Regions from separate parts of the Cupriavidus sp. 86D6 genome, predicted to be linked through region 1. Evidence: predicted binding sites of a transcription regulator. Region 1 holds the regulator's gene; each other region holds the start of a gene.
What was found. Region 1 encodes FNR, which switches genes on or off when oxygen is low (the NO sensors DNR and NnrR bind a similar motif). Its sites were predicted from a motif close to TTGATNNNNATCAA; they were not measured.
Positions count from the first base shown of each region.

Region 2: a site for FNR is predicted at 1,715-1,728, ahead of AC3G88_RS26600 (universal stress protein). Genes of this name have one in related genera too.
Region 3: a site for FNR is predicted at 1,515-1,528, ahead of AC3G88_RS27685 (DUF3079 domain-containing protein). Genes of this name have one in related genera too.
Region 4: a site for FNR is predicted at 3,431-3,444, ahead of AC3G88_RS26510 (universal stress protein). Genes of this name have one in related genera too.

Region 1 covers NZ_JBYPSB010000001.1:999,823-1,007,767, forward strand. The annotation lists gene ccoP (cytochrome-c oxidase, cbb3-type subunit III) at 1-668, shown strand, start outside; gene ccoG (cytochrome c oxidase accessory protein CcoG) at 730-2,220, shown strand; gene AC3G88_RS04595 (hypothetical protein) at 2,268-2,477, shown strand; gene AC3G88_RS04600 (hypothetical protein) at 2,474-2,719, shown strand; gene fnr (fumarate/nitrate reduction transcriptional regulator Fnr) at 2,803-3,528, opposite strand; gene AC3G88_RS04610 (sulfite exporter TauE/SafE family protein) at 3,614-4,381, shown strand; gene scpB (SMC-Scp complex subunit ScpB) at 4,934-5,854, shown strand; gene rluB (23S rRNA pseudouridine(2605) synthase RluB) at 5,883-7,799, shown strand.
Region 2 covers NZ_JBYPSB010000019.1:33,634-41,578, reverse strand. The annotation lists gene AC3G88_RS26605 (hypothetical protein) at 221-1,459, opposite strand; gene AC3G88_RS26600 (universal stress protein) at 1,885-2,313, shown strand; gene AC3G88_RS26595 (universal stress protein) at 3,148-3,987, shown strand; gene AC3G88_RS26590 (universal stress protein) at 4,226-4,732, opposite strand; gene AC3G88_RS26585 (BON domain-containing protein) at 4,816-5,481, opposite strand; gene AC3G88_RS26580 (hypothetical protein) at 6,074-6,595, shown strand; gene AC3G88_RS26575 (hypothetical protein) at 7,047-7,370, shown strand; gene phbB (acetoacetyl-CoA reductase) at 7,541-7,945, shown strand, end outside.
Region 3 covers NZ_JBYPSB010000022.1:34,416-42,360, reverse strand. The annotation lists gene AC3G88_RS27695 (DMT family transporter) at 24-917, shown strand; gene AC3G88_RS27690 (hypothetical protein) at 1,016-1,255, opposite strand; gene AC3G88_RS27685 (DUF3079 domain-containing protein) at 1,623-1,850, shown strand; gene AC3G88_RS27680 (mechanosensitive ion channel protein MscS) at 1,952-2,302, opposite strand; gene AC3G88_RS27675 (metal-dependent hydrolase) at 2,639-3,559, shown strand; gene AC3G88_RS27670 (hypothetical protein) at 3,658-5,322, opposite strand; gene fdnG (formate dehydrogenase-N subunit alpha) at 5,766-7,945, shown strand, end outside.
Region 4 covers NZ_JBYPSB010000019.1:15,870-23,814, reverse strand. The annotation lists partial or broken gene AC3G88_RS26530 (zinc-binding dehydrogenase) at 1-563, opposite strand, end outside; gene AC3G88_RS26525 (helix-turn-helix domain-containing protein) at 641-1,219, opposite strand; gene AC3G88_RS26520 (BON domain-containing protein) at 1,685-2,341, shown strand; gene AC3G88_RS26515 (zinc-dependent alcohol dehydrogenase family protein) at 2,367-3,356, opposite strand; gene AC3G88_RS26510 (universal stress protein) at 3,525-4,334, shown strand; gene AC3G88_RS26505 (universal stress protein) at 4,367-5,206, shown strand; gene AC3G88_RS26500 (adenine nucleotide alpha hydrolase family protein) at 5,293-6,096, opposite strand; partial or broken gene AC3G88_RS26495 (universal stress protein) at 6,282-6,766, shown strand; gene AC3G88_RS26490 (response regulator) at 6,773-7,417, opposite strand; gene AC3G88_RS26485 (PAS domain-containing sensor histidine kinase) at 7,422-7,945, opposite strand, start outside.

The DNA.
Region 1 (7,945 bases):
ACGCCGGCGTGCTGAAGTTCTCGACGCAGGGCGAACTTGCCGCGCATCGGGAAGCGGCCGAGAAGATGCAGCACGAGATCTACGCCAAGTACCTGAAGATGGATGTCAAGCAGGTGGCCGCGGACCCCGATGCGCGCGAAATCGGCCAGCGCCTGTTTCTGAACTACTGCGCCCAGTGCCATGGCTCGGACGCGCGCGGCAGCCGCGGCTTCCCGAACCTGACCGACAACGACTGGCTGTATGGCGGTGATCCCGACACGATCCAGCAAACGATCGCGAAGGGCCGCAACGGCGTGATGCCGCCGTTTGCCGGCACGATCGATGCCAAGCTGGCCGGCGATACGGCGCAGTATGTGCGGTCGCTGTCGGGGCTGACCTACGACCCGATCCGGGCGTCGCGCGGCGAAAGCACGTTCAAGTCCACCTGCGCGGCCTGCCATGGCGCGAGCGGCAAGGGCAACCAGGCACTTGGCGCGCCCAACCTGTCCGACAACGTGTGGCTGTATGGCAGTTCGGAGGGCGTGATCGTCGAGGCCATCCTGAAGGGGCACAACGGCCATATGCCGGCTCATGAGGAAATCCTGACGCCCGAACGGATTCGCATGCTGACGGCATACGTCTGGGGCCTGTCGAACAGCAACGCGAACGCCGCATCCACAGGGCAATGACAAACCGTCCCCCGGGGTCCGGAGGCCACGCCATCCGGACCGGGGGCATGAGGGCTGAACAATGAGCGCGCCCCTGGAATCTCCCCCCACTACACGCGAATCAAGCGAGGCCGCCTGGCGGCCCGCACCGCCGCCAAAGCCGGCGGCCGACGCCACCGAAGAGGCCCTGTACGAAGTCCGGCGCAAAATCTACCCGCGCTCGGTCACGGGCGCTTTTTCGAGCTGGCGGGTCTGGCTGGTCATCCTCACGCAACTGGTCTACTACGGCACGCCGTGGCTGCAATGGAACGACCGGCAAGCCGTCCTGTTCGATCTCGGCGCCCGCAAGTTCTACATCTTCGGCCTTGTGCTGTGGCCGCAGGACGTGATCTACCTGGCGGTGCTGCTGGTCATCTCGGCGCTGGCACTGTTCCTGTTCACGGCCATCGCCGGACGGTTGTTCTGCGGGTACGCGTGCCCACAGACCGTCTATACCGAGATCTTCATGTGGATCGAGCGCCGGGTGGAGGGTGACCGCATCGCCCGCATCCGGCTGGACGGCGATCCGTGGAGCCTGCGCAAGATTCGTCTCAAGGCGACCAAGCACGCGCTGTGGATCCTGATCGCGCTGTGGACGGGCTTTACGTTCATCGGCTATTTCGCACCGATCCGCGAACTGGGCGGCGAGGTCCTGCACTGGACCCTCGGTCCGTGGCAGGCGTTCTGGATGCTGTTCTATGCGTTTGCCACGTGGGGCAACGCCGGGTTCATGCGCGAGCAGGTGTGCAAGTACATGTGCCCGTACGCGCGCTTCCAGAGCGTGATGGTGGACCGCGACACCTACGTCGTGACCTATGACGTGGGCCGTGGCGAACCGCGCGGCAGCCGGTCGCGCAAGGCGGACCACCACGCGGCTGGCCTGGGCGACTGCGTGAACTGCAGCATCTGCGTACAGGTGTGTCCGACCGGGATCGACATCCGCGACGGCCTGCAGTACGAGTGCATCGGCTGCGGCGCGTGCATCGACGCCTGCGACCAGGTCATGGACAAGATGGAGTATCCGCGCGGGTTGATCCGGTACACATCGGAAAACGCGATGCGCAAGAAGCTGTCGGCATCGGACGCCCGCAAGCGGCTGATGCGTCCGCGCACGATTGTCTACACGGCGATCTGGCTCGCCTTGACGGCAGGCTTCGTCACATCGCTGGCCATGCGCGCGCCGCTCAAGGTCGACATCATTCGCGATCGTGGCGCGCTCGGGCGCGAAGTGGAAGGGCGCTGGATCGAAAACGTGTACCGGCTGCAACTGATCAACGCCACCGAGGCGCCGATGAAGTTTCACGTGCAGGCGCAGAGCGACGCGTTGCAGGGCATGGTCGTGGAGTACGACCATGGCGCGGAATCGCTGTCGCCCACGTCGAACCGGCTGCTGCCGATCCGGATTCGTGTGCCGATCGACGATGCGAAGCAGGGTACGCACAAGATCGAGGTGACGGTCACCGCCGAGACCGAAACCGATCGGAAAGTGGATATCCGGCAAAGCACGAGTTTCATCGTGCCTCGCGATCTGTGATGCTGTCACGGATGGTGAGCCGGGACGAATGCCAATAGGAGAGCGCAATGACCCAACACCCCGCAAAGCCCTGGTACAGGGAGCCATGGCCCTGGATTTTGATGAGTGGTCCGCTGCTGGCGATGGTCGCTTGCGGTATCACGATCTGGCTGGCAAACACCCATGCCGATGTGCCGGTGAACGATGCCACGCGCCACGGACTAGTGGTCGAGAAGGCCGGTGCCGATCGCGCTGAACCCGCTGCGAGGCGCCCATGAGACTGCGCTGGCTGATGTGGGTGCTATGGCCGGCGTTTCTGATGGGCGGTGCGGCCACGGCGGTGGTGTTCTCGGTGGTGGATCCCGGAGACCTCAGCTTCTTCGGACAACCGGTAGAAGCTTCCCGGCAGGCGATCTACACCGTTGGCTTCCTGGTCGCGTGGTTGTTCTGCGCGTTGTCCAGCGGGCTCACGCTGTACACGATGCCGGTGAAGCTCAGCGACACCGATGAACTCGAATAGCAATGCAGAACAGGCGCTGCAAACAGAAAGGCCGCGCTGGATGGCTCCGGCGCGGCCTTTGTCGTGATGCGTGGCCCTGGCTTTCAGCAGGACCGGCTGTACACCTGCTTGATGCCTGCCATATCGACGAGCTTCACATGTCGCTGACGAATCTGGATCAGGCCTGCTTCGGCAAAGCGCGAGAACAGGCGGCTGACGGTCTCGAGTTTCAGGCCCAGGTAGCTGCCGATTTCCTCGCGGCTCATGCGCAGCACGAACTCGGTGGACGAATAACCGCGCGCCGACAGACGCTCGGACATGTTGACGAGAAACGCAGCCAAACGTTCTTCGGCGCGCATCGATCCGAGCGTGATCAGCATGACCTGGTCCTGCGAGATTTCCTTGCTCATCAGGCGCAGGAACTGGCCTTGCAGCGAGGGAAGGATGCTCGACAGCGATTGCAGGTCGTCGTAGCGTACGACGCAGACTTCGGCGTCTTCCAGCGCGGTGGCGTCGGAGGCGTGCTGCATCTCGCTGAGGCCATCGAGGCCGATGACTTCACCGGGCAGATGGAAGCCCGTGATCTGTGTGCGCCCGTCTTCCATCGTGACGTGCGTCTTCAGTGTGCCAAAGCGAATGGCGTAGACCGCATTGAGCGGTTCGCCCATCCGGTAAAGCGTTTCGCCCTTGTGAACACGCACGCGTTCCTGCACGAGCGTGTCCATCTTCGCCAGGTCTTGTTGCGACATGCCCACGGGCAGGCAAAGCTGGCCCATGGCACACGTTGAGCAACGGGGCGACATCTCGGTGACGGGAATGGAAGTCAACAATTGAAGTGCTCGTTATGAATGCGCTTGCAGCGAGGGCGCGATGCAGGCATTTTACAGCGTCATGTGACGCAGAAGCGAGGAACAGTTGCCTTTTGGTGTGCTTTTAAGCGTTTTTCTGATGGCATTGCTCGGTGGCATGCATTGCGCGGCCATGTGTGGAGGAATTGCTATTGCCGCGGAGCAGAAACAGCACCGCGATGTGGCAATTGTCATACACCGTACCGCTCGTCAGTGGTGGACTGCGCTGTGCATCATGCATGCAGGCCGCATCACGACATACATGCTGCTGGGTGCGGTGATGGGTGCTGTCGGTGCGACGGCGTGGCGGCAGGAGTATCTGCCATTGCAGCGATGGCTTTATGCCGGGGGCAGCATGATGCTGGTACTCACCGGTGTGTGGCTGTTGCGTGGACGCGTGATGCGTTCCGACTGGATCGAGCGGCTCGCCTCTCTGGCCGCCGTGCACGTGGTGCAGCGTGCGCGGGCCATGACCGCCCGACTGCCGGTGCGGCTACGTGGCGAGCGTCGCGCAACGCCGCTGTTGCGCCGATACGGTATGGGTCTGGCCTGGGGGCTGGTGCCTTGCGGAATGATCTATGGCGCATTGGCGCTGGCACTGCTGGCAGGCAACGCGGTGTCGGGCGCGCTGGTGATGGGCGCGTTCGGGCTCGGCACGCTGCCCAACCTGCTGGTGATCTCCGGGCTGTCGGGGTACCTGCGGCAACTCTCGCGCAAACCTGTGGTGCGGGTCGCGTCGGGGCTGCTGGTGATCGGCTTCGGCGTGCTCGGCGTGGCCCGGTCGATCTGGCTCCCGGACACGCTGGCCCAACACGGCTTTTGCGTGGTGTTCTGAATCGGCCACAAGGGCGGGTTGCGGGCGGGGCCGGGAATGCCATACAATCGACGGAACCACGGTATCGCGCCGCACCATTGCTCGGGGCGCCGCTGGGGCCGCATTCCTGATCTGGGGAGCGTGCCCAGGGTTTTTGGCCACTCCGGTGCGCCGAGAACGTCTCAACAGTCCATCCGGTTCAAAAGATCTGGTTAAAAGACCGGCTGCGGTTGGGAAATGGCGCCGGTCAGGGCAGGGTTGCCTGAGCCGATACCGTTTTGTTTCTTGCCGTCTTGGCCATCTGGTGGCCCTGGCGAATGTCCGCCCCGAAGGGAGAAGGCGCGACGCAAGAGGTCCGTTGACTGGTGAAACTGGCCAGCGCCGGACGATCTCCTGCCGGATCGACCCGGCATTTCGATGCAAAAGAACGAGGTGCGCACGGCTGCGCTGCATTAGGCAGGCGAGCTGGCTGCGCGATGAAATGGCGGCGGCTTCGGCCTCGCTGTATCTGCAATCTCCAGTGCTCCGGGATTCGTCCGGGGGCAGGTGCAAAGACAGGCTGCACGCAATCACATGAATACCCAAGAGGCGAAGATCGTCCTCGAGACCGCGCTGATCTGTGCGCAGGAGCCGCTGCGCGTTGGCGATCTGCGACGGTTGTTTGCCGACGACGTCGGTGCCGACACGATCCGAGTGCTGCTCGAGGAACTGCGGCAGGACTGGCAGCCGCGCGGGGTCGAACTCGTGGCGCTGGCCAGCGGCTGGCGCTTCCAGAGCCGCCCCGAGATGCGGGAATTTCTCGACCGGCTGAATCCGGAAAAGCCCCCCAAGTACTCGCGTGCGGTCATGGAGACCCTGGCGATCATCGCGTATCGCCAGCCTGTCACCCGTGGCGATATCGAGGAAATCCGGGGCGTGACGGTCAGCACGGACGTGATCAAGAAACTCGAGGATCGCAGCTGGATCGAAGTCATCGGCCATCGCGACGTGCCCGGTCGTCCCGCCTTGTACGCGACGACCAAGGCGTTCCTGGATGACCTTGGCCTGCGTTCGCTGGACGAACTGCCCCCGCTGGAGGATGCCCAGGCGCAGGCGCAAGCGGCGCTCCTGGAGCAGCAGGCCATCGATTTTGAAGAAATCGCCACGGCTAACCCGCCTGCCGGCGACGAGGAAGCGTTTGCCGAACCGGCAGCCGCGTTGACCGTCGAGGCCGCCGGGCCGGAGGTGGGCGCCGGGCCTGTCGAGGCGGGACAGCAACACGAAGCGGGGCCTGCCGCCCCCAGCGAGGAAGTCGCCGACGGCGATGCCTCCGAAGACGATATCAGCGCCGCCCGGATGCCTGAAGACGACGGGCAGGAAGACGCGCCGGTGGCTCATGCCAACGGCTTCCACATGGACACCGGGGCGCCCGAAGCGGCGCCCGCCGACCCTGCGGACCGGAATGGCGATATGCCGTTCTCGACCGAGGACGACGACGAGCGTGTGTCCAACTGAACAACATGCAACATCGATAGTGAATACTTTGTCTGATTCCGCTGAGCAAGACGTCCGCCAGCCGGACGTGCCGGGTGACACCGGCGCCCCCGATACGGGAAATGACGCCGACGGCGCGCCGCGCCGCAAGGGGCTCCGCCGCGGTTTGCGCAATCTGGTGGCTTCGCGCCGCCAGGCCGCGCAGGATCGGGACGCGGGTCGCGCCGATGGCGACGCGCCGGCACCGGCCGAGGGGGGCGAAACCGCCCAGCCCGCCGCGCCGCGTAGCCGTGGTCGCCGCAAGCCGGCGCCTGCCGCCGATGCCGGTGCGCCAGAGGCGCGGCAGGCAGACGGTGGCGAGGCACAGGCCCAGCCTGGTCAGCGCAAGCGCCGCCAGCAGCCGCAGCGCAAGGCCGCACTGGTCGACGGCGACAACAAGCCGGCGGCCGAACAGGCCGGCAAGCGCAATCGCAATGGCCAGCGCAAGAATCAGGGGGGTGCCGGCAAGCAGGGCGCCCGTGGCGAACAGCGTCAGGGCGACAAGTCGGCGAAGCCGGCCGGCAAGACCGGTGGCGCCAAGGCTGCCGCCGGTGCCGAGGACGTGTTCCGCTTCGTGATCTCCGAGCAGTTCGACGAGGAAGATACCGTCGTGCCGCGCACCAAGGCCAAGCCGGTGCGCGAACTGACGTCGGATGACGATGCGCCGAAGCTGCACAAGGTGCTGGCCGAAGGCGGCCTGGGCTCGCGCCGCGAGATGGAAGAGCTGATCCTGCAGGGCCGGGTGTCCGTCAACGGTCTGCCCGCGCATATCGGCCAGCGCATCCTGCCGGCCGACCAGGTCCGCGTGAACGGCAAGCTGATTCATCGCAAGGTAACGACCAAGCCGCCGCGTGTGCTGCTGTATCACAAGCCGTCCGGCGAGATCGTCAGCCAGTCGGACCCGGAAGGCCGTCCGACCGTATTCGACAGCCTGCCGCGCATCAAGAACGGCAAGTGGGTGGCGGTGGGCCGCCTGGACTTCAACACCGAAGGCCTGCTGATCTTTACCACGTCCGGCGATATCGCCAACCGCTTCATGCATCCGCGCTACGGCGTGGAGCGCGAATACGCGGTGCGGACGCTGGGCGAACTGGCGGAAGCCGATCGCCAGGCGCTGTTGCATGGCATTCAGCTCGACGACGGCGAGGCCAACTTCCTGCGCATCGCCGACGGCGGTGGCGAGGGTGTGAACCAGTGGTATCACGTGGCGCTGACCGAAGGCCGGAACCGCGAAGTGCGCCGGATGTTCGAAGCCGTCGGCCTGACCGTGTCGCGCCTGATCCGCACCCGCTACGGCCAGTTCCTGCTGCCGCGTGGTCTCAAGCGCGGCCGCTGGCAGGAGCTGGAAGCCACGGACGTGCGCAACCTGATGGCCAACATCGGCCTGAAGGCGCCGGCCAAGGCCGAGCAGGGCGGTGGCAAGGGTGGCGTGACAAAGGTGGGCGGCCGCAAGGCGCGTACCGAAGCCGCCATTGCGGGCATGCCAATGCACACGGGCATGGACGGCCTGCCGCGCTTTGAAAAGGCAGGCGGCAACCGCGGCGGCGGCAACGCCGGGCGGGGCCAGCCTGATCCGATGCAGACCTCGATGGGCTACATCCCGTCGGGGCCGGCACCGCTGACGTCGCACACGACGAAGTTCAGTGGCGGCCTGGGTGGCGCCGGCGCCCTGCGCGGTACGGGCGGCACGGGCGGCACGGGCGGCATGCGTGGCGCCGCGGGCGGCAAGGGTGCTGGCGGCGGGCGTGGCGGACGCGGCGGCATGGGCGGCAACGCCGGAAATGCGGGAAACGCAGGCGGAAACCGCCAGCGCCGGGGCGGCGGTGACGTCAACGGCAATGTGATGCCGAAGGCCGCCAAGGGCGGCGGCGGTGGTGGCGGCGGCAATCGCCGGCCGCGCGGCGGTGGCCGGAGCGGTCAACGCTGATTCGGAAGGGGCCGATGCCGGAAAAGTCCGGGATCGGCCGCGTTCCGGCGCGGATCCCAGCAGGCTTTTGCCTTTTAGTCATAATCCGCGTATAATCCAAGTCTATTCAAAAGTATCATCCTCGGCGAGGATGGGCGAATGATGGG
Region 2 (7,945 bases), on a different contig from region 1:
TTGCCACAAGACAGAGCAGGAGATATCGGGGCGACCGCACATGCACGGGCGATATGCGCCACTCGAGCATCCCTTATCCCCCTGTTTTTCTTCAAAGTCATCCCTCGCTGGCGCGAGGGATGCAAGCGGCAATGGCCCGGACATGGTGCGATCCCTATCGCTTTTGGTGGGCGACTGCCAATAATGAGAAATTAGTCTATCCAACGACACTGCGCCACAGCTAGAAGAGCAGGCCGAAGACATACTTCAGCAATTGATCCAGCGGCATCATGGTCAGTGCCAAGGGCGCTATGGGGACGAGAACAGCCGCTGCAATCTGGATGACGGCATCCCTGGTGATGGGAGCCAGCCGCATGCCGCGAACGATTTCGAAGCTGTTGCCCAGATCTGCCAGCGACTGGATATCGGCGCTTCCCAACAATGGTTCTGCCGGTGCGGCGCCGCCACATAGCCATTTTTGGTCGAATTCGCGAACATAGCGCTCGGCGAGCGTGCCGTAGTCGTGCAGGCCTTTGCGTTTGGCTTGTGCGAGCTGAGGCGCAAACACAAAGAGCGGTCCAAAGACCACCGCCAGCAGAAACAACACCATCCCCAGGATTGGCGCCTTGAAATCCGGCAGGACCGCCCCGAGGAAGAAGATCCGGTTGGCAAGGTTTGCGGCCGCCATGACGCCGTGGGCTGCCAGGAGCAATGCGAACGCATAGACCGTATTCGCCAAGAAGCCGAGGCCGCCAACACGATCCGGATGCGTAGGAATCAGGCTCAACTTGATGCGGGACACCTGCCATAGGAATGGCATCCAGATAAAGATGCGGAAGTACCAGCGAATCAGCAGGAACTGAAAGAGGGGAAGGCTGACATAGCCGTACCAGATGCCGGCCAGAGACAAGCGGGAACCGTTTGCGGCAGCGGTGGCGTACCAGGTGGAAGTCTGAAGTGCCGTGTAATGGCGCCAGACGATCAGCACACCCACACCGTAGACAATCGCAACCAGCGCCATTTCGGCGGAAACGGAGTTGCGCAAGCGCATGGCCGCAACGATTGCCGCTTCAAACTCGCCTGTCGCCGCCTCTGGAATGAGGTTCCGCTCCTGGAACGATTGCGTGATGCCGCGAAGACGTTTGTGAACCACAAGTTCCGCCGCGACAAGTAGTGGGACGGCAACGAGGAACCGGAGGTGGACTTCCATATCCATGAAAAATGGGACGATGCCGGCCTTGCCGAACAGATTGCCCTCGATCGCGGACAGCAGCAGGAGCGGCAGCCACGCGAATAGGGAGAGGACCAGAATGCGTTGACGTACCAGTTGCAGGGCATCGTCGGATAGACGAACCCTGCGGAAAAGCTGGTAGACCGGCCCTCCCAGGACGAGCGAGAACGCCTGCTTCTCTCCGCCAGAGTTATGGCTGGAATTGCGCCGGGTATGGATTGAGCGCAAGCGGGGGATTCGATGATTCACGCTGGCCTCCGTAGCGTGGCTGGGCCGTTTGTAGCATTCCCGGGCAGGCTAGGCCGCCTGCGATCGCAGATCAGGCTGGAGAGCTTTGGTCTCCAATTCAGAGTATGTCGCCTGCCTGGTATTGGGTTGCGGTAAATCAAATGGATGCTGGCGAGCCCGGACGATTTTCTCGCCCGGCGACGTGAAATCGCCTCGGCCTCTGCTTCTAGGAGGAGCTACAGCACAGCTACGTGCAGTGCAATGGCTGTGCCGAGCTTGATCTTTATCAACGGCAAAGGATTGTCGGCATCTATATTGACTCCGATCGCGATGCTGGCCTGTACGTCGGCGGTTCATCGTGCAGGTGCCCGCCAAGTACCGCCGGACCAACGGCATGCTCGCCAGCCATCGCGGAACTGTCTCTATCAGGAAATGGAGGTCCGACGATGTACGACACAATCCTGGTTGCAATTGACGGTAGCCCATGCGGGCAGCGTGCCCTAGATGAAGCCATAGCGCTTGCATCGGCAGTGCACGCGCGATTGGAGGTCCTTCACGTCGTTGAGAGCGGTTACGAGTCCGAATTCCACGATGAGCTTCTTCGGCAGGGACAAAAACTCCTTGCGTTGGCCAAGGCGGAGGCGGACGAACGTGACGTGCAATGCGGGATCACACTGGATGACGCAGAGCAACACCTCGGCGATGTCTCGAGTGCAATCACCCGGACTTCGGAGCGCGTCGGTGCTAATCTCCTCGTGCTGGGTACGCACGGGCGAAAGGGAATTGACAGACTGCTCATGGGAAGTGTCGCCGAGAAGCTCGCGCGAAGCGCGGTGACACCGGTGTTGCTTGTTCGTTTGGACGCTCGTGTCTGACCTATTGACCGCTAAATTGAATGCCCGGCGAAGAGATGTCTGATGGCGGAAGTGAGACGTCGCGTGCGGATCGGAGCGCAGTTCGAGCAAGAGGTGACGCGAGCGCTGGCGTCCTCCCTCGTTCACTCCTCCCATTTGCCGGGCTATATTCCTCCTTGGGGGGGAACTGTCGTCAAGACCGCCTCCCTGCTGCCCACTATTGATACAGATCAAACACATGTTTTGTGTGCGCGGCTATCCTGAATCCAGTTACGCGAGCGGGGGCGCTCCGCGTGACCGTCTACTTGGCTCCTCATAGACATTAAGCTCGCATGCCGCTTGGCATAGCGGGCTTTTCTTTTGTGGCATTGCCAGGGAGGCGCGGGCAAATGCCTCTGGACTCCGCCGGTTTGCCTTTGCGCTCGGCCACGTGCATACCTCAGGCGCGTGCAGAATGCCCGAACGACAGAAAGTGCACATCTGTCATGTCCCGCCGGATGATGCGGACATGCCGCGAACAGTAGATCCGTGGTGCAGACTTGACCGATATCAAGGCTGTGGCCAGACCCAACCCTACTATTGAATCGAAATCACCCCTCGGCGTTGTAAAGAATGGCTTCCGATGGTTCAGTGGCAGCGCGAGGCCCGTGCACTTTCCCGGCGCAGATGCCGGTCGATTGGCATACCAGCGCAAGCCGCTTGGGAGAGGAATGTCTGGCGGAGCCGCCTCCTCGCAAGGGAAGCGGGAAGTCAGGTGCAGTCTATGCCGCAGCCATGGTGCGTGTAAAAATCCTGTCTGCCGGAGAATGACACATATAGGCTGACGTTAGTCTGCGTTCCGCAGGAGACACATCGATGCTCGGATATCCAAGTGTGTTTGTCCATGTCGACGCCAGCCGTAGTGCGACGACGAGGGTGAGATTGGCGGCTCGCATTGCGGCCACACAACAATGCCGTTTAGTCGGCGTTTGCGCGACCTTTGCGCCGGAGCCGCGGTGGTTCTATCGCATGGAAGATGCGTCCAATTATCTGCAAGCAGAGCGGGCGCGGCGCTTGCGCAGGCACGAATCCTTGCGACAGGATTTCCAATCCATGCTCGCCGAGCAGTGCATTCTGGCGGACTGGCGCAGTGAGGATGGCGACGCAGTCGTCCATACCCTCAAGGAGATCAGGGAGGCGGGTCTGGTCGTTGGCGGTCAACCGGATGAAGCCGATCCCGAAGCCTTCGTCGCCCCGCAGTTTCTCGAGTCCATGATCCTGGAATCCGGTCGCCCGGTCCTTGTCGTCCCCTACGCGACAAGTATCTACACCATTGGTACCCGGACGTTGGTCGCCTGGGATGGCGGGCGGGAGTGTGCCCGTGCATTACATGATGCACTGCCATTGCTTGCAGGTAGCGAAGTTCACCTGCTAAGCGCCCCGGCGATGGGTCTCAGCTTGCGCCAGGATTCCGCACCGGTTGCCAGCGCCGCGCGTCTGTTACGCGATGTCGGTGCCGAAGTACAGACTGAGCTTGCTCCCGCAGCGGCGGATTCGGTCATCGGCGAGATCATCCTGTCTCGCGCGGCGAACTGCGAGGCGGATTTGATTGTGATGGGAGCATACGGGCATGGTCGCTTCAGGGAGCTCGTCCTCGGAGGCGTTACCAAAACCATCCTGTCATGCATGACTGTGCCCACGCTGTTCGCACATTGAGTGATCGTCTCCGATGCCATTTTTCTTGTGAGGGAGCGCCTATCCGAGTCAGACACGGCAACAGCGGAAGCGCCACCGTGAGAGGGCGGCAATGTGACCGCTTCCAGGCACGCCAAGCAGCCCACCCGCGCGTACCGACAGATCACGCCTGAGGCTTGTTAGCTAGCCTACGGTTATAGATTCTAACCTTCGGTCGCGAAATGGGACCGACGTACGTCCCGCGGTCCGCTCTTCCGTCTCATTTACTTTCGACTTCTTGGGGTGTTGACTTGGCGATGGAGGCATCTCTTGCTTGCGCCATATCTTCGCGCACCACGAGCACGGGGACGGCGCAGTGACGAACCAATTCCTCTGCGACGCTTCCCAGCAGGGCGCGCGACAGACCGGTGTGTCCGTGGGACCCCGTCACAATCAGTTCCGCGCCTGAAGTCTTTGCGAATTGAACGACGCGGCCGGCCACGTCGCCTAGCGTTGCCATGTCATCGATCAGTTGCAACGAGTGCTCGATCCTGGCTGTCTGCGCGCGCGCTGCGGCTTTTGCAAGGAGCGAACTGGCTGCAAGGACGTGTTTGAGACGAACGTCGGCAAGTTCCGAAGGCTTGTTCTCATGCTTCAGAAATCCGTAATCGATGACATGCAGTATCTCCAGGGTGGCTTGTCGGAATTCGGCTTCACGCAATGCTTCCTCCAACGCGCGCTGCGCACAGCGACTGAAGTCGATGGCAACGAGTATCTTGCGGGCCATGGCGGCCTCCTTGAACACTTGTGAAGCGGACGCTCGGGGTTCGATTCGCGCTAACTGAGTAGGCGTTCGTGCGATCTGGCGTGCTATCGGGGAACTATCGCATTGCGCCAGTCCTTAACGGATCCAAAGGTTGTTGACGACTTGGGAAACGCCCGGTGCGGACCACGCCGCGCCCCCAACCGCGCGGCGCTCAGCAACGGAATCCACGGTGCCTTCCAAGGTGACCACGCCCGCGTTTGCCTTGATCGAGATGTGATGGGATTCCCGTTCAGCGTGGTGACGTAGTGCGCGGATTCGATCTTGCCCCCAATTTCCTCAGGGACGATCTTAGGCTCTACCCGGATCAGGTTCAACACCCCGACCACGCCACGCAGGTGGTTGATCGCGCTTTCGGCCGCATGACGCTGGAAGCCCCACCGCACAGTACCCCGCAAGGTTATCCAGCCCTTCTCGATCTCAACCTGCAGATCATCGGCAGGTACGTGGACATACCATTGCAGCGCGTTGCGTGCGGCAAGCACGATAGCCTCGTCGTCCTGCGTTACACTCGGACGGACTTCCAGTTTGACCACGACGCCCTCGACGCCGCTCACGCGTTCGGCCGCCCTTTCTGCCGCCATTTTCTCAGAATACGTGCCGATATGGCCGGAAAGTGTAGCGATGCCCTGATGCACTTCAACACCAATTCCCTCTGAGGCCACTCTCAGGTCCCCTTCAAGCTCGCCGTCGACAAGCTTCTTGAGTTCCATGTCTGTTTTCAAAATTTACTCCTCATCGATTCTTGCCTCCCATCGAAACCGATGGATGCGCATCCTGAAATCTAGAGGACAAGCGAGTTCTCCCTTTGATGTGGCACAACGTCACGAAAGTTGGACGTTTGGCCATTTGACCAGCTTGCAGCGCCGGCAAGCCCAGCCTATGACAAGGACAGCGCAGAGCAAGGCAAGGAAGGGTGCGCAAATTGCAGTCGCACTTGTGCGCATCGGTGGTCACGATTCTCCGGAATGCCGGTTTGGCCGCATTGCGTTGACTTTCTCGTAGTGCTGTCTTGGGTGTGAGATGTTGAGCGGATGTTCGCCGTACGTATCGGACCAACCGAGCGCTTGCGTCACTCATTGGTCCTAGTTGCGCGTGGGGTAGCGTCGTCGTGCGAATGTTTTGACGCAGATCAGATTTGGGTGGCTGGGCGTTTCTATAGTGAACCGAGGGCGTCGGAAACTGGGCGATGTCTACGAGGCTGCGTGAGGGCATTGCGGAAAACGCGCCTTGCGGCACGCCAGCGTCAGTCGTCCCAGCGTACTTGGCTGCATACGGGCTTCGCCGGCGAGACGACATATGGCAATGCTGAGAAAGAATGCGGAAGATGGCCAATATGGCGCGCTACTGTCATCAGGCGCGTTGGGATTTTTGTCCCAAGGCCGCGCGGGCCGGGGAAACGCGGGGTCTCTGAAAACGGTTCCCGAAGGAGACATTACGGCACCGCCACCACGCGGTGAGTTTTCCACCTCAGATGAGGCGCCACCTACGGACCACTCTGTGCTGCGACCGTTTCGCGCTGGAGCGCAACGACGTACGAAGCCGCTTGATGCTGAAGAGCGGGACGCCACCGAGGATCTGTTCAGACGTGTCGGCTACCATGACCTTCGTGCGTATACACAGCTTGTCGATGGCGGACTGAGTCAAGGGTTCGTTCTCGTTCGCCATCACACGCTCGTCGGTACTGTACAGAAGGTTTTTCGTGTTGGCGCCGCGCAGCCAAAAAGCGCTGTGGCGCTTGCCATGGCAGTGGCACAACTCAATCGTCTCGCATGCATCGTGGACCAGGAAGGGCTCGCGCTGGATTGTGGTGAACAATCGATCTGACCCAGCGGGCGAGATTGGTGCCGGTGCGGTGCATAGACTGCTTTACCCTTTACATAAGGCCCTTTACGGACACCCTGCACGTCGCAACGATGGGATCGGCTAGTTCACACATTGGCGACGACGCGCGGCAGGGTGACTTTTTCCGTGACGGTGACCGCAGCGCTTGGCTCACTTTCAACCGATAGCACGCCAACGAGCTGTAGGATTGTCTCTGGCATGCTAACCGGGCCGAAGGTTCGGGTGGCGCGGGTGATTTTAGGATGACGGCGTCATTCACAGCAGCTTGCTTCCTGTTGGAGCACGCTAGCGGACAAAGGAGGATGGCGTGCGAGGGGTGCCTTTAAGAAGGCTATTGCTCCTGTCATGCATTGACTTGATATGTATCAACGGATCAGCGTTGCATTTTTCTATGCTGAGAACAGACAAATGTTGTCTGTCAGTGGAGATGAAGATGACCCCGAATCATGCGGGCGCGGTTTTGGCCACCTTTGCCGTGCTGCTCTCCTTGCCTGTCGGTGCTCAGAAGAACTACACGGATGGCGGTGACCTTTATGGTGGGTCTCGCGCGCCAGATGCGAAGGAAACGCCCGCGAAGCAAGCGGCGAAACCGGCGACGCATCGCAGTGGGAAGTTCGATCCTTATACAGAGGGGGCACATACCAAGAGCCATCTGGCACCTGTGCCCGCCAAGACCTTGCCTGACGCGCATCCACAACCCGATGACGTGGCGAAGAGCGGGAAATTTGACCCCTATACAGATGGTGCGTCCAAGTAGTAGCCAGTGCGTACAAGGCGCAAGTAGCGGCTGTTCTGAAACCTGCTCAGCGCGCATATGGATATCCGAAGGGGGTGGGAATAGTCCAGTGCGGAGGGTTGATCTGAGGCGACGTCGCCGCGCGATAGCGCTTATTGATAAATCGCCCATCTGAATCAAGGGAGAACGCTATGGAGAAGCCACGAATCGCGCTGATCACGGGCGGCATGGGTGGCCTCGGCGAGGCCATTGCGCTTCGGATGTGCGTAGATGGATTTCGGGTGGTCGTGACCTACTCCCCGCATAACGACCATGTAAACACCTGGCTGGAAGCCCAATGGGGTGAGGGTCGCAATATCGCGGCGTATCCCGTCGACGTCACCGACTACGGAGATTGCCAGCACTGCGTGGTTCGAGTTGAGGCCCAAATCGGTCCGGTAGATGTTCTAGTGAACAACGCGGGCATGACCCGAGCCGGGGCATTTCGCGACATGTCGCTGGAAGAGTGGCGAATGGTCATGTCAACCGATTTGGACTCCATGTTCCATATGACGCGGCCAGTGTGCACAGGTATGGCCGCACGCGGGTGGGGGAGG
Region 3 (7,945 bases), on a different contig from region 1:
GCCGCCGTCCGGGCCCCTCGTCCATGCCAGAACGCACGTTGCAGGCGCCGGCCACCCCGCTCTGGCTGCGCGTCGCGCCCGCCCTGTTCCTGCTGCTGTGGTCCTGCGGCTTCGTCTTTCTGAAGCTGGGCCTGCAGTATGCCGATCCGCTGACATTCCTAGCGCTGCGCTACGCCTGCGTGGTGGCGCTGCTGATCGGCCCCTGCCTGTGGCTGCGCCCACCGATGCCGCGCGGCCTGGCGCCCTGGCTGCATCTGGCGATGATTGGCCTGCTGATCCAGGCCGGCTATTTTGCGTGCACCTATCTAAGCCTCAAGCTCGGCATGTCGGCGGGCGCGGTGGCGCTGGTCACGTCGCAACAGCCGATCCTGATCGGGCTGCTGGCGCCAGCCATCGCCGGCGAGCGCGTGGACCGCGTGCGGTGGGCGGGGCTGGCGCTCGGGGTGGCCGGTGCCGTGATGGTCATCACGGCCAGGTCCCCGGTGCAGATGACGTCGCCGCTGGGCCTCACTTTCGCGCTGCTGGCGCTGCTGGCAATGACCAGCGGCACGCTATGGGAAAAACGCTTCGGCGCGCCTGTGCATCCGGTACTGGCCAACACCGTGCAGTACACCGTGGCGTTGCTGGTCACCGCCCCGCTGGCCTGGTGGCTGGAACCGATGCACGTGCAATGGACGCCAGGCCTGTTCGGGTCGCTGGCGTACCTGGTCGTCGGCAACTCGCTGGTGGCGATCTCGCTGCTGCTGGCGATGATCCGGCATGGCGAGGCGTCGCGCGTGTCGGCGCTGTTCTTCCTGGTGCCCCCGGCCACGGCGGTCATCGCGTTCGTCCTGCTTGGCGAATCGCTGGCGCCGATGGCCTGGCCCGGCATGGCCATCGCGGCGGCGGGGCTATATCTTGTAATGCGCCGGCGCTAGAGATCTCGCGGCCCAGGGCGGCGGCCCAGGGCGGAAGCCATGCAAAAGCGGGCCACGCGGGCCCGCCCTTTACTGCCTGTGCGCCAACCGGTTCGGGCTCAGCGCGAAGAGCTGCCCGAAGTGGCGCCGCTGCCGCTGGTGCTGCCGCTCGAGCTGCCGCTGGGGGCCGAGCCATAGCCGCCGCCGTAATGGCCGCTGCGCGAGCCCGAATCGGTCGGGGTCACGGCGCCGGAGCCTGCCACCGAGCCGGAGCCCGTACCACTGCCAGCTGCCGTACAGCCGCCGAGCATCATCATCACCAGGGCCAGTGCTGCTGCCGTCGTTGTCGTCTTCCGCATGGTTTCCTCCATCGAACCGTTAGTCACCCCCCCAGCCCGGGCGGAAGCACAAGGGGACTCCCCCGCCTGTCACGCAAACGCCGTTCCAGTGTCCGGGTGCGCACGACGACAGACATTTCGTCATCCTGCAGTCAGGCAAGGCACCGCCGGATGGCAGCGGCTACTCACGGTTGTAAGCATTGCCCGGGACGGCGGCTGTGCATGGGCTGCTTACTTCAGAGAGGCGGCCGTGGGCTGATTCCACGTCGTGGATCTGCGTTTGATGCAGCGCAAAGCGAATAGCCATATCGCCAAATTCTCGTGATGAACGGACTACGATCGGATGGCGTCGGCGTGCGCCATTACCCCGCACGTCCGCCTATTCGCCATGGCCAAGAAATTTCCGATTCATCCGAAACATCCCGAGCGCATCTGCTGGGGCTGCGACAAGTACTGCGCGGTCGATGCCATGGGCTGCGGCAACGGGTCGAGCCGGACGCAGCATCCGATGGAACTGCTGGGCGCCGACTGGTACGAACACGGCGACTGGGGCATCGACGTCGAGCATGCGCCCGCGCCATCGGCTGCCCCTGCCCCCGCCAAAGGTTCGACCTGAGGCCGCAGTCCTGCCGCTTCAGATACCCCTCGGGCAGCGCCGGCCGACGAGGGCCGGCGTCGATCCGGCCCACGGCGACGGTTTTGCCTGTACTGCCTGCCTCAATAGCCGTAGTACTGCTGCGGCGGGGCGTACTGCACCGGCGCCGGACGGCCGCACGGCACGTAGCCACCCTGGTAGTTGCTATAGCAGTAGCCCGGCGGCACGGCCGGCGCGGCATAGGCCACCGGCTGCGGCGGCGCGTAGACCGGCGCCGGCGCGGCGTAGACCGGCTGGCTGCTGGCCACCAGCGCGCCCAGCGCCAGGCCTGCCACGGCCGCCACCGCAATGGCGGCACCTGCCGAAGATCCGCCACCGCCACGGTGATAGCGGTCGTGGGCCGAGGCGGTCCCGGCGACCAGCATGGCGGCACTCAGGACAGCGATACCGGTGTAACGAATCGACTTGCGCATCTTTCAGTCCTTCAGTCGGGCCAACCTTGGCCCTCTCTACGGAATGCATGATGGACGCCCGATGATTACAGTGGGTTACGCCGTCGTGAGCAGATGTAAGCGCAGGGAGACATCGCTGCCCGCCGGACGGCCTGCCCGCGCGCACGGATCGCCGTTTCTTGAATTTGGCGTTACAACTTCCTGCGGCGTCCGGCCCGGCCCTGCTGGGAAACGCCGGTTGACAGCGCATCGGCGCATGCAAATACTCCACCTCGCAACGCCTCAGTGCCTGCGCGAATCCCCCCCTGAAGCGGTGCGGTTTTGGCAATGTCGAGACAAATTCAACCAGGGACGACCATGATCACACGCCGCCTTCCGGGGCTTTCGCGCCTGCCATCCTGTGCGCCACGCCTGCTGCTGGCTGGCGCCATCGGGCTGCTCGGCGCCTGCGCCACCAGTGTTTCGCCTCCACCCGTGCCGGCACAGCCGGCCGCCGCGGCCACGGCCACGGCGCCAGTGGCCGCGGGCAAGACCGAAGTCCTGTGGCTGGGCCAGTCGGCCATGCGCATCACAACGCCGGGCGGCAAGGTCATCGTCGTCGACCCATGGCTGACCGGCAATCCGAAGACGCCCGCCGAATACAAGCAGTTGACCGCGCTGGGCAAGGTCGACCTGATCCTGGTCACGCACGCGCATGGCGACCACCTGGGCGATGCCGTCGCGCTGGCAAAGCTCACCAACGCACCGCTGTGGAATGCCGGCGGCCTGAGCCAGCAGCTGGTTACGCTGGGACAATTGCCGGCCACCCAGGCCATGCGCTTCGGCAAGAGCGGCACCATCGCACCGCTGGGCGACAACGGTCCGAAAATCACGGCCGTGCACGCCGAGCATTCGTCGGAACTGGTCTGGAAGAATCCCGCCACCGGCAAGGACGAAACCCATTACGGCGGCGAGCCCGTGGGCTACATCATCGAGATGGAGAACGGCTTCAAGATCTGGCACATGGGCGATACGGGGCTCTACGGCGACATGATGATGGTGGCCGACCGCTACAAGCCCGACCTGGTGCTGATCCCGATCGGCGGCCACTTCACGATGGGCCCGCAGGACGCCGCCATCGCGCTGCGCGACTTCATCCGGCCCAGGTACGCGATCCCCATGCACTACGGCACCAGCCCGATGCTGCGCGGCACGCCCGCCGAACTGAAGACGGCGCTCGGTACATCGGCCGCCACGGCGGTGATCGTGCCGGAACCGGGGCAGAAGGTGGATTTTTGATGGGGGGGTGTCCGACCGCAGCTGAAGAAAGAAAAAACCCGCTGCGAAAGCGGGTTTTTTCGTTTCAGGCATTGGGCCGTCAGGCCGTTGTCAGGCCATCACTTCGGCCGGTTCACGGAGATGTCGAAATACGGTTTCGTCACGTGCAGACCAAGATTCACACCGATGCCGGTGTTGCCCAGCGTCAGCTGGACCGCCTCGTCGGCACCCACGCTGCGAGCGCGATAGCGCAAGCCGGTCAGCGGATAGTTCTGCCGCCACATGTCCAGACGATTGTCTTCGATACGGGTACGGGTGTACGTGCCATTCACGGTGTCGACCGAGGTGATGCGGGTCGATGCCTTCGTGAACTGGCTCGACATGTCGCCGAAGGTGACATAGTCCCAGTAGGCATTGGTCGCACCCACTACCGGCAGGTCGCGTGAAACCTGCTTGGTGGCGATCATCAGCCCGGTCTGCTGGCTGATTACCGCCGTCACCTGGCCGTCAGTCCCCTTGAATGCCACGCCTACGCTGGTGCCCGTCACATCGGTAATCAGGAAGTAGCCTCCCGGCTGTTTCGTAACGGTAGACAGTTCATTGCCAGTCCAGGCCGCGCACGCATTGTCGTCGTTGCAGGTCGAACCGGCCGTCATCTTGCCATTGGCATCCAGCGTGAAGGTCGCACGCGCTGTCGTAAAGCTGGCGCCACCCGCACCAACCATTGCGAAGGCGTTCCAGTTGCCTGCAAGTTCTGCCAGGGACAACTGCTGAACTGGGACGATCACGGCCGGCGCACCATTGGGCGCGGAGACCGTCCCTGCGCTCGGCATCGCCAGGGCAATGCCCGCCGACGACACCAGCATGCTGAAGGCGTTGTTATCGACATCGAAGCGGCATGCTTCGCCGGAAGCCGGCGACATTGCCAGCGAAGCAACCGTCGCCAGCGGGGCCACGACGTTTGCCGGCACGTTTGTCATGGCTTTGGGCGTCAGCGTCAGCGCCTTGGCATCGATCGACAATGCACCGACCGTACCCCCTGGGGCCAGCAACACGTAGTCGCCGGTCCGCAGCCCGGCGCATGTTGCCGAAGCGGTCTTCAGGATCGTGCCGATGGCCTCGGAGCCCGCATTGCTGCCGATGGCGGTCGCCAGGTCCGCCACCGTTGCCCGGGACGTGGCAAGCCGATCACGCAATTGGTCGAGCAACTGGTCCATGGCGTTGCCAGGCTTGCCGTTGTTGGCGGCAACCAAGGCCCCCTTGAGCGGGTCCACGCCAGCCAGGTCAACCACGCCAGTCAGCGTCAGGCGCACCGTATCGGTCGCCGTCGACAGGCTGGACGCCGTCAGGCGCGCCTGGGCGGCGGCATCGAACTGGCTGAAAAACTTGTCGGTACTGCCCTGAGCGAGCGCAGCAGTCAGCAATTCCGTGAACGGCGAGACATTTGCCGTGACGCTGGTTCCCGAACCCGCTTCCACGACCGAATGAAGGACCGTGCCGTCCGCCGCCGTCGCGCTCAGCACGCAGGGGCGGGTGGCATTGTCGATATTGATCGTGAACGTGCCGTCGGAAGCGGTCACCGCGCTGCCGCCGCCGGATGCGCACTTGGCGGTTACCGTCACGTTGGCCATGGCGGCACCGGTCGCTGCCGTACCACTGATTTTGGTCGTGGTGGCCGCAGGCGTCGCTGTGCCGCCGTTGCCGCCGTTGCCGCCATCCCCTCCACCCCCGCACGCCGTCAGCACGACAGCGGCCAGACCCGTCAAAAGAAGTCTCGATTTCATCCCTGTTGTCTCTTTCTTTGGTTGATTTCGACGCGCCACGTGCCAGGTTCTTCCGGCCTGGGCTGCCCCGGACCGACTGGCGCGCCTAATACATCACACGCAGGCTTTATGCAACCGCATTACCAGGCGGCGTGGAGTGTGTCCGACTCGACTTGCGCCGCATAACCCACATCAGGGGCATTGACAGGTGACGAATTTGTAATATTTGGCATACATAGTTGTTACATTTTTGATGCAGTGCGCGCTGCATGAGCCGATTTCGAACGGCCGTGGGCCATGGCCCCCGTAGCGCCCACGCGTAAAGCCATATGTGACGCGGAAGATAGCCCTTCCCGTCACAATCCCGCACCGCACATAGCGAAAACGCCACTATTGCCTATACTCGTCTTGTCCTCGCAGAACGTCCATGACCGGACGGCGGTCCGGTCCCAGGAGGTGTACCCATGGTTACGATGAACCGCCGACAGTTCCTGAAGTTCACGGGAGCGTCGCTGGCGGGGTCAAGCCTGGCGCTGATCGGGTTCGCGCCCGACGTGGCGCTGGCGGAGGTGCGGGCCTACAAGCTGGCGCGCACCACCGAGACCCGCAATACATGTCCCTATTGCTCGGTGGCGTGTGGGCTGCTGATGTACAGCCTTGGCGACAATGCCAAGAACGCGAAGGCCAGCATCATCCATATCGAAGGCGACCCCGATCACCCGGTGAACCGCGGCACGCTGTGCCCCAAGGGGGCCGGCCTGATCGACTTCATCCATAGTCCCAACCGCCTGCAATACCCCGAGTACCGCGCGCCGGGCTCTGACAAGTGGCAGCGCATGACGTGGGACGACGCGCTGGACCGCATCGCCAAGCTGATGAAGCAGGACCGCGACGCCAACTTCATCGAGAAGAACGAGCAGGGCGCCACGGTCAACCGCTGGCTCAGTACCGCGATGCTGGCGGCGTCCGCCAGCAGCAACGAGGTGGGTTACATCACGCACAAGACTATCCGCAGTCTTGGCATGCTGGGATTCGACAACCAGGCTCGTGTCTGACACGGCCCGACGGTGGCAGGTCTTGCCCCGACGTTTGGCCGTGGCGCGATGACGAACCATTGGGTCGACATCAAGAACGCGGACGTCATCCTGATCATGGGCGGCAATGCCGCCGAGGCACACCCGTGCGGATTCAAGTGGGTCACCGAGGCCAAGGCGCACAACAAGGCGCGGCTGATCGTGGTGGACCCGCGCTTCACGCGGTCGGCGTCGGTGGCGGACTACTACGTGCAGATCCGCACCGGCACCGACATCGTGTTCCTGGGCGGCGTGATCCGCTGGCTGCTGGAAAACGACAAGATCCAGCACGAGTACGTGAAGAACTACACGGACATGTCGTTCATCGTCCGCGAGGATTACCAGTTCAAGGACGGCATCTTCTCGGGCTACGACGCCGAGAAGCGCCACTACCTCAAGGAAACCTGGGACTGGGAAATGGGCGACGACGGGTTCGTGAAGACCGACCCCACGCTGGCCCACCCGCGTTGCGTCTACCAGTTGCTGAAGGCCCACTACGCGCGCTATACGCCGGAGATGGTGGAACGCGTCTGCGGCACGCCGCAGGACAGGTTCCTGAAGGTCTGCGAGATGATGGCCTCGACGGCCACGCCCGACCGCGCCATGACGATCATGTACGCGCTGGGCTGGACGCAGCACTCGATCGGCTCGCAGATGATCCGCACCGGCGCCATGGTGCAGCTGCTGCTGGGCAATATCGGCATTGCCGGCGGCGGCATGAACGCGCTGCGCGGGCACTCGAACATCCAGGGCCTGACCGACCTGGGCCTGATGACCAACCTGCTGCCCGGGTACCTGACGCTGCCGTCAGACTCCGAGACGGACTACGGCAAGTACATCGAGGCCCGCTCGTTCAAGCCGCTGCGGCCCAACCAGCTCAGCTACTGGCAGAACTACGGCAAGTTCCACGTGAGCCTGATGAAGGCCTGGTGGGGGCCGGCGGCCACCAGGGACAACAACTGGGCATTCGACTACCTGCCCAAGCTCGACAAGCCATACGACATGCTGCAGGTGTTCGAGATGATGAACGCCGGGCGCATCAACGGCTACATCCTGCAGGGCTTCAACCCGCTGGCGGCGGCGCCCAACAAGGCCAAGCTGCTCAAGGGCCTGAGCCAGCTCAAGTTCATGGTGGTGATGGACCCGCTGGCCACCGAGACCAGCGAATTCTGGCGAAATTACGGCGAATCGAACAACGTCGATTCGAAGTCGATCCAGACCGAGGTGTTCCGCCTGCCCACCACCTGCTTTGCCGAGGAAAACGGCGCGCTGGTCAATTCGTCGCGCTGGCTGCAATGGCACTGGCAGGGCGCCGATCCGCCGGGCGAGGCGCGCAGCGACATCGAGATCATGGCGGCGCTGTGGCTGCGCATCCGCGCCATGTACCAGAAGGAAGGCGGCAAGTATCCCGATCCGATCGTCAACCTCTGGTGGCCCTATGCGGTGCCGCACTCGCCTTCGCCCGAGGAACTGGCCAAGGAGTATTCGGGCAGGGCCCTGACCGACCTGGTGGACCCGAAGGACCCGACCAAGGTGGTGCGCAAGGCCGGCGAGCAGCTCAACAGCTTTGG
Region 4 (7,945 bases), on a different contig from region 1:
GGAAGTTCAGTGTGACGTCGGCGCCCAGTTGCCGCGAGATGGCCAGGCGGTCGTCCAATCCGTCTACGAAGATGATGGTGGAAGCGCTGCGCAGGCGCGCCCAACGGTTGCGCACACCCCGATCGAGCCCTGCGCGAAGATGGCAACGACGTCGCCGATGCGGATGTTGGCGCGCTCGGCGCCTGCGAATCCGGTGGGCATGATGTCCGAGCGCATCAGCACCTGTTCGTCGGTCAGGCCTGCCGGAATCGGGGCCAAATTCGCTTGGGCATCGGGCACCAGGAATGAAAGCTCGGGCAGATTGCACCGGCGATCACGCGCTGGCCTTCCTGGTAGCCCGTGACGCCGCTGCCCAGTCTGGCATGATGCCAACCGGCTCGTGGCCAATCGTCAATCCCGACGCCCGTGGGTGCTCGCCCTTCAGGGTATGGATGTCGGTGCCGCAGATTGTCGTGGTGGTAACCCGCCCCAATGCGCCGCCGGGGCCCACGTCAGGAATGGGGTTTCTCTTGCAACTCGATCACGCCGGGCTTACCAAAGACTGCTGCTTGCATCGTCGCCATGACTTGCTCCGAGGACAAATGCCGGCGGCGCGTCGCGGTGCGGCGCGTGCCAACGTGGGTTGTCTTCGCCGTACAACTCAGACCTGCGCCAGCGCGTCGAGATCGAAAATCTCAATTTGCTTGCCGTCCACGCGGATCAGCCCCTCGCGTTGGAAGCGGGAGAACGTGCGACTGACCGTTTCCAGCTTGATGCCGAGGTAGCTGCCAATTTCCTCGCGCGTCATCCGTAGTGTGAACGCATGCGCCGCGTAGCCCCTGGCGCGCAGGCGCCGCGAGATGTTGAGCAGGAAGGCAGCGACGCGACGCTCCGAAGGCATGCCAGACAGCAGCGTGGTCTGGCGGGATTCGCGCACAATCTCCTGGCTGAGCAGCTTGTGCAACTGACGCTGCACGCCGCGCATGTCGCGGCAAAGCAGTTCAAGCGGCGAGAACGGGATCACGCACACTGTGCTGTCTTCCAGTGCAATGGCATCGCAGTCGCAGTGCTCGCCAGAGATAGCACCCAGCCCCAGCATGTCGCCCGGCAATAGGTAGGCCGTGACATGCTCGACACCCTCCTCGTGGCCCGCCACCGTCTTGAACGATCCAGAGCGCAGCGTATATAGGCACTGGAACCTGTCGCCGACGCGGAACAGGTAGTCTCCACGATGCACCATGCGCCACTGTCCGATGACCGATCCAAGCTGGGGCAGGTCGTCGTCATCGAGTCCCGCCGCCAGGCAGAGAGGCCTCAGGCTGCAATGGGCGCATCTGGGTGTCAGAGCCATGACCTGCGCTGGCGCGTAGGCTTCTGGGTAGGGCATTGGCACGGCCGTGCGCAACTGTATCACCTGTTGCTGCATATCATCCCCTTTGCTGGTCGCGCTGGCTACCTACCGGCGTCGGTATTCGGTATCTCCCGATTTTCCTGGAGTATTGGCCACGGCCGCTCAGGCCGAAATCAGCGGTGACTGAGAGGCGGGTCAGATTGCGCTGGGCGCGCGTCAGGAAAATCTGACAGGCGCTTGCAGACGAGTGCGCGCTGGGCGCAGGCCTTGCGCCAGAGCAAAGCCGCCCAACGTAATGCGCCTAAAGTTCCCAACACGCGATATGCGGACGGGCGAAAAAAGGAGGCGTTGCAAATGAAAAGCGATTCTCAACTGAAGCAAGACGTGCTTGACGAACTGGCCTGGGATCCGGAAGTCGACGAGCGCGAGGTGGGTGTGCAGGTCAAGGATGGCATTGTCACACTCACTGGACATTTGCGGTCATTCCATGCCAAGCATCTCGCGGAGCAGGCCGCGCAGCGTGTGCAGGGATTGCGGGCGGTTGCCGTGGAATTGGACGTGGTGTTGCCTGGTGATACCGTGCGGACCGACAGTGATATCGCCTGGGCTATCGAAAACGTGCTGATGTGGAATTCCGTCGTGCCAGTTGGGCAGCTTGGCGTGGCAGTTGAGCGGGGCATGGTCACTCTCTCGGGGGAAGTGGACTGGGATTACCAGCGTCGTACAGCGGTCGATACAGTGCGGCCGCTTAACGGCGTACGCGGCGTCGTGAACCAGATCGTGCTGAGGCCCCGCACCAGCGCGCCAGATGTGCAGCAGCGCATCGAAGATGCCATGCGACGCCAGGCGGCCCGCGATGCGCGGCATGTGAAGGTCATCGTCAAAGATGGCGTGGTCACGCTGTCGGGGCATGTGACGTCGATGGCTGAGCGGCAGGCAGCTTTCAACGCCGCGTGGATTGCACCGGGCGTGATGAAGGTGGTGGACGATATCCAGATGCTGCCGCAGTAGCGTCGCGGTGGGGCCTGGCACGCGATCAAATGCGCAGGACGGCAGCACCGGCAAGCCGTCCGGCGCGCATGTCGGCCAGCGCCTTGCCGGCATCGCGCAACGGATAGACTGTGGTGTGCACTTGGATCGGCAGGCGCGCGGCCACCTGCATGAGTCCAATGCCATCTTGCCGCGTGAGATTGGCTACGGACACGATGCGACGCTCTTCCCAAAGCTGGCGATACGGAAACGACGGAATATCGCTCATGTGGATGCCACCGCATACGACGACGCCACCTTTATCCGTGGCACCTAGCGCTGCCGGCACCAGTGTACCGTCGGGCGCGAAGATAAGTGCAGCATCCAGCACGGTTGGGGGTGGGTCCAGGCTGCTGCCCACCCAAGCCGCGCCCACTTGCGTGGCCAGCGCCTGCGCCGCCGAGTCGCCAGGCCGTGTCATGGCGTAGACCGTGCGGCCTTGAGCCACGGCAATCTGCGTGACAATGTGCGCGGCCGCACCAAAGCCATAGATGCCGAGGCGCTGGCCTTCACCCGCCATGCGTAAAGTGCGATAGCCGATCAGGCCTGCGCACAGCAACGGCGCGGCGTGCGCGTCATCGTAAGCGTCGGGAATCGGGAAGCAGTAGCGCGCGTCAGCCAGCATGTATTCCGCGTAGCCTCCATCGCACGTATATCCGTGGAACAGCGGCGCATCGCACAGGTTCTCGCGCCCGCAGGCGCAGAAGCGGCAGACGCCGCAGGTATGGCCGAGCCACGGCACGCCCACCCGGTCACCGAGCGCCACTCCGGCCGCGCCTTCGCCCATCTTTTCGACGCGACCCACGATCTCGTGCCCCGGAATCAGCGCCGGCTTCGGATGAGGAAGGTCTCCGTCAATCACATGCAGGTCTGTGCGACATACCCCGCAGGCCAGTACACGGATGCGCACCTGGCCTGCGCCCGGCGTGGGCACGGACACGCGCTGCGCGACAAGCGTGTGACCGTCGAAGATCATGGCCTGCATGGTGGCGTCCATCTGCACTCCTTGTTTCGCTTGCTGCGCAACCGCTTTGCAGTGAATCCATCATCGCATGCGCAACGCGCATTGACTTGATCTGACACAAGCGTCGCAATCCTGTGTTGGCTACCTTTGACTGTATTAGATACAACGACACGCGAGGGCACGGCAATGGACTGCAAGACAGTGCTGGTAGATCTGACTGACGACGGAGCGCGGGAGGCGCGCCTGGATGCGGCATTTTTGTTGGCGTCGTTCTCCAGTGGGCGCGTGGTCGGGCTCAGCGCGACCGGACCGATGCTCGATCCGTATCGCAGCGTGGGCGCGGAGACGATGCGCTATCAAACCATGCGGGCCGACATGTTGCGCGGCGTGGAGAAAGCGGGTACCCAGGCGCTGTCCGATGCCTGTGGGCGTCACGGTGCGCCGGCAGACTATTCGCACCTGCTAGCGGAACAGGACCCTGGTTGGGCATTGGCCACGCACGGCATGGCCAGCGACATCATCCTGCCCGGCCTGCCGGGGGCGCCCAGCGATCTGCCCGTGCTGATGGCGTCAGCGGCCGAGTATGCACTGGTCAACGCAGGTCGGCCGATGCTGGTGGTTCCGCCCCAGGCGCGGCTGTCGAAGATCGATACCGCAATGGTGGCGTGGAACGGCCGGCGCGAGGCTGCTCGCGCGGTCAGCGATGCGCTGCCCCTGCTCAAGCGCGCCAAGCGTGTGATTCTGCTGGTGGTAATCGGCGGAAAGGGGCTTTGGCAGCATGGAGACGGTGAACTGCTGCGCTGGCTTGGCATGCATGGGGTCCGGGCGACGGTGACGGTGGAGGAGTCGTCGTCGGTAGCGGGTTGCCTACTGCAAAAGACGCAGCAGGAATCGGCTGATCTGCTGGTGGCCGGCGGCTACGGACATTCAAGGCTAGGCGAGCTAATGACCGGCGGCACGACCCGCACGCTGCTGCACAACACGCCGGTGCCAATGCTCATTTCGCACTAGTTGGCCGCGCCGCCTGGTCAGGAGATCAAGCCATGCTCGCCTATCCCAGCATCTTCGTCCATGTTGACGCAAGCCCGCGCGCGATGGTCCGCGCGAAGTTGGCCCTGCAAATCGCCACCGCGCAGCGTTGCCGTCTGGTAGGCGTATGCGCCACGTTTTCCGCCGATCCACAGTGGTTTTATCACGTGGCGCACGCGGCGGCAGCCGCGCAGCAGGATCGCGCCCGTCGTGAGCGCCAGCAAGAAACACTGCGACAACGATTCCAGGCGGCCGTATGGAGCGAATCGGTGTCGGCGGAATGGCGCAGTCTGGACGGCGATCCGGTACGCCGTACGCTCAGGGAGGTGAAGGAGGCCGGCCTCGTGGTGGCCGGGCAAATCGATACCAGCGAACCTGAGAGCGTGGTGGCGCCGCAGTTTCTCGAATCGCTCCTATTGGAATCCGGCCGGCCCGTGCTGGTAGTGCCTTACGGCGGGCCGGCGCTGACGGTGGGCCGCCGCGCGCTGGTGGCGTGGCACGGCGGCAAGGAATGCGCGCGTGCCCTGCACGATGCATTGCCGCTGCCGGTAGGTAGCACCGTGCACCTGCTGCATGCCACTCATGTCCACCATGCCCCGTGCGCCGACGCGGCCCCGCTGGACATCGCATGCCGCGTGCTGCGCGATGTCTGCGCCGATGTCCGCACGGAGGTCGAACCCGGCGCGAACGATGCCGCCATTGGCGACCTGATATTGTCGCGTGCCGCCGATGTGCAAGCCGACCTGCTGGTCATGGGCGCGTATGGGCACGGACGCTTCCGCGAACTGGTGCTGGGCGGCGTCACCAAGACCATCCTGAGTTCGATGACGGTCCCCGTGCTCCTGGCGCACTGAGACGTGCCACGCCAAATTTGCGAAGCTGCCCGCGCCCCGGAGTTCCGAAGGTCCGAAGGGCGCAGGCAGCGTCTGCATGCGCATCGCTAACGTGCGAATAGCGCCGGGATTGGGGACTTCTCGAGCACCGTTCCAGCGATGCCCCCCAGCTTGCCGACCGCTTCGTCGCGCGCCGGCGCGCCGCAAACCAACAAGTCGGTGCGGGCCGTCCGGGCAGTGGCGAGCAAAGCCTTGCCTAGTGATGCATGCGCATCGCTTGTCAGTCCGATCAGGCAGGCTCGGATGCCCCGGCGCGCCAGCCACGTCAGCGCGTAGCTGGCCGGCGCCATATCGGTTTGGCGATGTCGGGAGAAGGGAACGCAGCAAGCCAGCGCGACATGCTGCGCGCGGCGCAGGATCGGCAGTGCGTCTCGCAGCGCACGCGCCGATTCGCGCGTGCCGCTCCACGCCACCATCACGCGCGCATAGGGCCACACCTGCGTGGGCTCTGCGTCGTCCGTCAGCGGAATGACCAGGACCGGCGGTCCGGCCTCCAGGATTGTTCCTTCCACAAACGGCCGTGTGTCAACTAGGCGATGTCCGTCGCCAGCGCACGGCTGGCTGACGATGATCAGATCGGCCAAGCGGCCTTCGCATTGCATGGCTTCAAGTGGCGTGCCTTCTCCCACGCGCCAGTCCACGGCGATGGGAGCGCCTGCCGTCGCGGCCTCGAAGGCCAAGCGGCTGGCCTCGCAATCGGCGAAGAACTCCGCGTCGGGATGGAGGCCGCGCTGTGGCAGCAGGCCCACAAGCGTCGCCGGCAATGCACAGGCTAGGGCGACCGCGTGAGCAAGCCGGGCCGTGGCGTACGTTGACGCGTCGACGTGGACCACAATAGCTGAGATGTCCATTTTCTCCCTTGCCAATGCCACAACATTGGGCACGCGTCAAATCTATGCCATGACGTGAAGAAGCCGTTGCGAAAAATCAATCAATAGCGGACTGACTCGATCGATCAAAGGCATTGCGGCAGATCAAGTGCGATGGGCTGAAGCGACGTAGTCTCGAAGCAAGAAGATGCAGGCGGAGCCCGATCATGTACGAGAGAATTTTGGTGGCGGTGGATGGTGGCGATTCGGCCGACCTGGCGATGACCCAGGCCATTGGCATGGCGCGGGCGTTCCGTGCCAATAGCAAGCTGCTATATGTAGTGGACGACAGCGAATTGTTCGACGCCGCGGGCACGGCGGACACCGCTATGGCACTGAGCCAGCTTGTGCAGGGTGGTGAACGGGCACTTGACCTTGCCGCCGAGCGGTGCGCTCACGCCGGCGTCACCTGCATCAAGGAGCTTGTGGAGCGTCCGCTTGGCCGTGGCAACATCTCGGAGACTATCGTCGAGCGCGCGGACACCTGGCCGGCCGACGTGATCTCATGGGCACGCATGGGCGTCGCGGCATGCGGCGGGTCATCATGGGCAGCGTGTCTGAAGGCGTCCTGGCGCAGACCAGCAAGCCTGTGCTGCTGATTCGCGCGGAGGCAAGCAGCGTGGCCGCCGGCCGTCGCAGGCACGTGGGATGACAGGTACTAGAGCGGCGATTCACCGGGAAACAGGTTCGCCTCGATGGCGTACCGCACCAGGGCGGCGTCGCTGCGAAGCTGGAGCTTTTCCAGCAGCCGCATTTTGTAGGTGCTGACGGTTTTCGAGCTCACGCACAGCGCTTCGGCGATCTCGGTCAGCGATTCGCCGTTGACGATGCGTCGGTACACCTCCAACTCGCGGTCAGATAGGCTGGCATGCGGCGCATCGGTTTGCTCCTGGACGCCAAGCGCGAGTTTTTCCGCCATCTCGGGACTGACGTAGGTCCCCCCCATGGCTACCTTGCGCAGGGCCGCAATAAGGTCATTGGCGGCGCTGTCCTTGGTCAGGTATCCGGCCGCACCAGCGCGGAATGCCCGTACCACGTACTGCTCCTCGGCATGCATGGTCAGCACCAGCACCCGGCTCGCGGGATAATCGGTGCGGACATGCCGCACCAACTCCAGGCCGCTGCGCCCTGGCATCGACAGGTCCAGCAAGATCACATCGGGCGTCGTCTCGCGCAACACCTGCGGCACTTCGGAACCCTTGGCAGCTTCGCCTACCACTTCCACATCGTCCTCGCGCTCCAGAATGTGGCGCAAGCCGTTGCGCACCACGGCGTGATCGTCGGCAATGACTACTCGTATCATCGTCTCACTCCGCCTCAGTAGCGCGCATGGGAAATCGCAGGCATAGCTCGAATCCATGCCCCGGCGCGTGCGTCAGCGCAAGGGTTCCGCCTAGCAGCCGGGTTCGCTCACGAATGCCGAGCAGTCCGAACGAACGTCGCGTGTGGTCGAGTAGCGCGCCGTCCCAGCCATTTCCGTTGTCCCGCACCCGCAACACGTGTTCGTCGGCGTGCTGGTCCAGGGCGATCCACACGCGATTGGCCTGCGCATGGTGCACGACGTTGTTCAGTGCCTCCTGCACGATGCGGAAAACCGCCGTCGCCTCCTGTTCACTCACGTCAAGATGATCGGGAGCGCGCAGATCGATCGTCAGGCCGTAGCGGCCGCTGAAGTCCTTGCTCAGCCAGTCCAGCGCCGCAGCCAGCCCTAGTTCGTCGAGCAGAGCGGGGCGCAGGTCCGCGGAAATCTGCCGGACCGCGGCGATAGCGGCATCGATGCCGCCATGCATGGCCGCCGCGCGGCTCAGGCAATGCGACGCCGTGCCGGCTT